2 regions of the Selenomonas sp. oral taxon 138 str. F0429 genome follow, and region 2 is predicted to be linked to the other one. Evidence: riboswitches for the same ligand, from Rfam matches in the RefSeq annotation. Region 2 holds a riboswitch; the other holds the start of a gene.
The links. Region 2 has a riboswitch for cobalamin ahead of HMPREF9163_RS00325 (TonB-dependent siderophore receptor). Riboswitches for the same ligand answer to the same signal wherever they lie in the genome.
Positions count from the first base shown of each region.

Region 1 (3,025 bases), on a different contig from region 2:
TTCTGCTTCGTCTTTGCGGGATCGAGCATATCCCCCTGATTTGCATAGCCCTTGCCCGTTGCGACCATCGTGCCAAGGCCGAAGCTCTCCGTATGCGCCGCGTAGCCCGTCACCGCAGGCGTAATTTTATAGCTGACCGCAACCATCGGCGAGATCGCGCTCGTGTCCGTGCGCGCCCCCGACGCCTGCACAATGCGCACATTGTGCCCGTGCAGACCAAGCGTCACCTGTGTGCGCTCATCCGCCGTCTTGATCGTATCCACCACATGCCAGCCGCGCAGGCGCGTCTTGCGCTGGTACGGAGCCTCCTTCTCGGGCAGATCCGGCTGTGCCCAGCTGTTGTCACGGTAGATATTGCCCGTGCCGCTCCAAGTGAAGGGGCGATACGTGCCGCCATAGCTGCGCGCCCAGTTCTGGTCGAGAGAGAGCACATAGTCATGCGTGAGGTCGCCCGTCTTGAAGTCGCCCTTCAGGCCGAGATTCAGATAGTAGCGCGAGAACGCGAGCGGATAGTGCTCCATGCTGATGGTAAAGTCACCCGCGTCGTTGACCACCTTCGGCGAGCCGTCGATATAGCCGTACCAGTCCTCGTGATGATAGCCCGCGTTGAAGAACGCCGTGAGATGCTCCGCAAGCTTCTGCTCGTGGTTGAGTGTCATGATGACATTGTCATACGCATTGTACGACCACGAAGGCTTGTAGCTGCGTGAGAGCTTGGGTGCGCGCGGCAGGTGCGTCACATGACCCGGGCTGAAATCAAAATTGATGCGCGTGGGGCCTGCCTTCTGCTTCGTATGCACATAGCCCATGAGGAAGTTTGTCGTCGACTTCTCCGTATGCCGGTCGAGATTGACAAAGAGGGTCTGACGATCCATCTTCTCATGTTTGACCGCCGTCTCCCCATTTTGATTCGTCGCCGTAATGCGCACGCCATAGCGGTCGTCCTTGCCGAAGCGGTTGCTGACATCGACCGCCTCCTCGACAGACTTGCCGCCGAGATAGGAGATCTTCGCCTGCGCCGCATCGCTCTCTGCACGCTTGGAGATATAGTTGACTGTCCCCGCCGCAGCCTCGTTGATCGCCGCACCGCTCACGCCGATGTTCGGTCCTGCGATCACGCTGACGCGATCCACCCAGTAATACGGCAGATTCATCTGCCCGAACATCCCCGGAATCCCATTGGTATAGCTTGCATGCCCGTTGATGCGAAAACCGCGGATTGCAATATCCTGATAGAGATGTCCCGTCTGCACACGCACGGCAGGGTTCAGCACGAGCGCGCCGTTCACGCCGTCCGTCGGCGTTGCAAAGGTCTCGAGCGTCTTGTGGCTGATCTCCGTCACCGCAAGCGGCACATCCATGACATCCTGCGATCCGAGCAGTCCGACCGAGGGCTTGCTGCTCACAAATCCGCCGGGCATCGTCGCCTCTTCCTCCGCAGGTTCCGCCTGCCGCTGTCCCTCCACATCGACCGGTGCGAGTTCGTAGGAGTCCATCGTCTCCGTCTTCTCCGCAGCACTTGCAGCTCCCATCCAGACCGAGCCAGCCGTCGCGAGTGCAATCGCGCACATGAGCTTTCGTTTTGTCATCTCCATTTTCCTCCTTGATATAGACGGACAAAGCCCGTCCCCCCCCAATAATCCATAGCTCCTGAATTCATCGCGCAAATCATGCAAAAGTCCCGTCCACAGCAGAACGGGACTTTCTCACACGAAAAAAGCCTGCCGTCCTGTCCATCGCAGGATGCAGAGAAGTGCGACGCATGGGCGCAGCGCTCCGGCGCACGAGACTCGGTAGGTCTTCTGGCTCTGCATCATCGTCCGCTCCGCCTTCCCAACAGAAAAGCTCTGTCAGTGACATATTGGAACGTTCTCAGCATTACAGCGGCGGGACCGCATCGGCTCTCAGATCTGCCGCCCACATGGGTCGGCAGTCCCCGATTTCCCTGTTACGCCCTCTCGGGCACCGAATCTACTTATGAATTTTGATTGAAATGAATTCGTATGACAGTATAATTAAAGCCTATGTGTATGTCAAGCGATTTTGCATTTTCTCTATGAACCTCATGCCATTTCCGTTTCGAAAAATAAACAACACTATATATGAATGCAGGCAAATAATAACTGTTGTTTATCATTTCAATGTCAAAGTTTCATAGGGCTTTTGTCCAAAATATAGCAGGAAAAACGGAATAGAGAGAGAATTATAAGAATTCGTCGAAAGAAAGTTTCCGAAATATACTACGGAAACTAATCGGGCTTGTTGATACCCGCAGCAATCCCGAACGAACTGTATGAATAGGAGATGTATTCATGGATGCAGCAATGCTGACATTGGGTGTTCTCGGGGTGGCGGCGTTCCTCTTCGCCACAGAGATTATCCCGCTCGCCGTCACGGCAATGGGCGCGGCGATCGCGCTCGGACTCTTGGGGGTGCTCACCCCGGCACAGGTTTTCTCAGGTCTGTCGAATTCCACCGTTGTCCTCTTCGCAGGCATGTTCATCATCGGCGCCGCGATGTTCCAGACGGGACTCGCGCAAAAAATCGGCATCGCCGTCGTCAAAAAATCGGGCAATGACGAGCGTGCATTAATGGCGGCACTGATGCTCATAACGATTGTCCTCTCGTCCGTGTCCTCGAACACGGCGACAGTCGCGTGCCTCATGCCCGTCGTCATCCAGATCTGCGCAGCGGCAAAACTGCCCGTCTCGCCGCAGCTCATGGCGCTCGCCGTCGCGGCAAACGTCGGCGGCACGATCACGATGATCGGTACGCCGCCGAACATCCTCATGAGCGCGACGCTCGGTGCCTCGGGACTAACGCCGTTCGGCTTCTTCGAATTCGCATGGATTGGTATCCCGCTCTCCATCGCGGGCATGATCTATATGCTCACGATCGGCCGCAAGCTCTGCCCGCGCAAGCTCGTGGACAGCGAGGCGGTCGCAGGTGAGGCGGAGGAGGCAAAGGATCCGCGCAAGATGGTCATCTGCGCTGTCATCCTGATCGGCGTTGTCATCGCAATGGT
Region 1 covers NZ_KB290935.1:22,383-25,407, forward strand. Annotated here, with positions in the region: gene HMPREF9163_RS04540 (TonB-dependent siderophore receptor) at 1-1,589, opposite strand, end outside; cobalamin riboswitch at 1,775-1,985, opposite strand; gene HMPREF9163_RS04545 (SLC13 family permease) at 2,313-3,025, shown strand, end outside.
Region 1: linked by a shared signal. The riboswitch ahead of HMPREF9163_RS04540 (TonB-dependent siderophore receptor) and the one ahead of HMPREF9163_RS00325 (TonB-dependent siderophore receptor) in region 2 are both predicted to bind cobalamin.

Region 2 (3,025 bases):
CTGTGACATCACGACGGGTGAGCCGCTCTTCATCTCTGCGGATAAATACGACTCGGGGTGCGGCTGGCCAGCATTCTCGCGCCCCATCGACAGCAGCCTTATCGCCGCACATGAGGATCGCTCCTACGGCATGGTGCGCACGGAGGTCACGGCGGCGGGCAGCGGCGCGCATCTCGGGCATGTCTTTGACGACGGCCCTGCCGCGACGGGCGGTCTGCGCTACTGCATCAACAGCGCCTCTCTGCGCTTCATCCCAAAGGAGGACATGGAGGCAGAGGGGTACGGCGACTATCTCTATCTGCTGGAAAAATAAATTTGAAAAAGTACTGGGATGTGAGAGAATTCGTAAAATATCTTTTTCTCGTATTGACAAGTACTTCTTCCAATGTTATCTTTACCAAAGCCTTACGAAAACTTTATAGGAATTGGATCAGGTACTTTGTGTTTAATAGAAAATCCGGTAAGGAGTCATCACCACAAGCCGGAGCGGTCCCGCCACTGTATCAGTGAGCAAGCCTGCATGGAAATGCGCTGTTATTTCCGAGAACGTCACTGGGGGAGTTCCCTTGGGAAGGCGCAGGTCTGCGATGAACTGGAGCCAGGAGAACTGCCTGATTGACAATCGCCGTTTGACCTGCGAGTGATGGGGATGGGGATTTGCGTGCTGTTACGCCGCTTTGAGCCCCTTTGATTGAGAGCCTATGAGCCCTTTTCTGCTGTTGCAGGAAGGGGCTTTTCGTTTTCCTCTATACCTAAAAGTTTTCAAAATATGATTATGGTGCATGGAGAGCACTTCACAAGAAAGGTGACAAAGGATATGACAAGAGAGAAGAAGTGGACACTAGCGGTGCTTGCGGCATTTGCGGGAGTAAGTTTTGTTGGAACGGCATACGCTGCGGAGCAGACGTCAAACGAGCAGGGAGATGCGCACGCGCTCGCCGATACTGTTGTGACAGCACAACGACGCGAGAAGCGTGATCTCGATACGCCGGCAACAACAACGATCATCATGGCGAAGGAGATTGAAAAGGCGGGCTATCGCAACGTCTTCGAGGCGATCGATCAGCAGATTGGTTCGACGAGTACATCTTACGGCGATGCGGGGCAGGATTTCGGCTTAGCCGCAGGCCGTATTACACTTCGTGGCTATGACCGCGGTACGCTCGTCATGGTGAACGGCGTTCCAATGAACCTCAAGAACTATCCGAGTACAGAGAACATCCCTGCATCAATGGTTGAGCGCATCGAGATCGTCAATGGTGCAGCATCGACACTTTATGGTGCCGAGGCAATGGGCGGTGTCGTCAATATCATTCTGAAGCAGCCAAAGCCGGAAGAATCAGAGTTCCAACTCAGCCAAACCGTCGGAAATTATTTCAAGAAAAGTGAGGCAACCTATACAGGTGACCGTATTATCGTGGATGTGAGCCGCGAATGGTCGAAGGATCTCCCGCACTCCAACGGGTTTGGCATTGATAAGATTTCCTGGGTTGACTGGTGGGTCGGCAAGGGAAAAAAGAGCCGTGTTGGCGTGATTGCGCAGCTGACAGATGAACTCTCCCTCAACTACAATTATATGGAGGGAGATATTACACGTGGCGGGGTTCAATACAAGAAATCAGGGAATAGTCTTGTTCCGACGGGGACGAAGTACAACTACCGCTACAATGACCTCCGCCATACGGCAAGTCTTGTATATCAGGGCAAAGATAATGGAATTCATGCTGTTCTTGGATACAACTATCGCAAGGTAGATGGTTTTGATTATCTTGCAAACAAGAAGACAGACGGCAATGCGACGATGGATGGGCAAATCCTCGATGTACAGAAGACTTGGAAAATGGGAAACGGCTCCATGGTGTTGGGGTATTCCTATAAGCGTGAGGCGATTGATAAACCTGCGAAGAAGCGTACTGCCGTCCGTACAGGGAACTCCCTTTATGCCTCGTACAGCAAGCAGTTTACGCCGCAGTTTAACTTTACACTCGGTCTGCGGGGGGAGTTCATCAATGACCCCGAGGAAGATCAGCGCGTCCTGATGCCTCAGTTCCAGACAGAGTATAAATTTGACCGCAATACGGCGTGGTACATCAACATCGGTAAGGCGTTCCAGATGCCGACCGTGGATGACAGCTTCAGTTATAAGAATTTCAATCCGACCGGCTTAAAACCTGAGAGCGGCTGGACCTATGAGACAGGCGTCAAGATTCGGCGTGGAAACGATACGTGGAAAGCCGCAGTTTACCATATGGATATGAAGAATAAGATCGGATGGCGGCTTGATACAGCGACCAACCAGCACTATGCGGTCAATACGGGACAGTTCCGTAATACGGGGATTGAGCTTGAGTATGCGAAACGGTTTAATGATACATGGAGTCTGACACTGGGCGGCAGCGTTTCCAATCCGGAGATACAGAATCCGAACGGGACGAATAAGGCTTGGATCCAGGATGCTGCGCGTCTCCAAGGTCTTGTGCGTCTCGACTATCAGATGGCAAAATGGCAGGGAAATCTGAACCTCAAATATCTTGGTGATCGTGAGTACATTGCGCAAAGCTTCGGCGCTGCGCAGGATGTGCCCGATAAGATTCAGCTCAATATGAACCTGATCTACACGGCGGGCAAAGACGATGTGGTCTCTCTCGGCATCTACAATCTGCTGAACCGTGAGAACTACTCCAACCGTTACGGCAACCTCGATCTCGGGCGCAACTTCCGCCTGACCTATACGCATGCGTTCTAATGTGCAGCTCTGTACGCTTTTCCTGTTCCTCCTTGCAGCCGGTATTCTTTCCGGCTGTGCGGGGGAGGGGCAGAATGCGGCAGAGCCATCTGTGTTTTATCGCGGAACGGATGGCATGGGGGTGGAGGTCGTCCTGCGGGAAAAGCCGCAGCGCGTCGTCTCGCTTGGCCTTGCGACGGATGAGATCCTGCTCGCCATTGCACCGCCCGAGCAGATTGCAGCACTCACTGCCTATGCGGATGATCCCGGACTCTCCTCCATGACGGAGGCGGCAAAGGC
Region 2 covers NZ_KB290925.1:58,835-61,859, reverse strand. Annotated here, with positions in the region: gene msrB (peptide-methionine (R)-S-oxide reductase MsrB) at 1-313, shown strand, start outside; cobalamin riboswitch at 416-630, shown strand; gene HMPREF9163_RS00325 (TonB-dependent siderophore receptor) at 818-2,746, shown strand; gene HMPREF9163_RS00320 (ABC transporter substrate-binding protein) at 2,736-3,025, shown strand, end outside.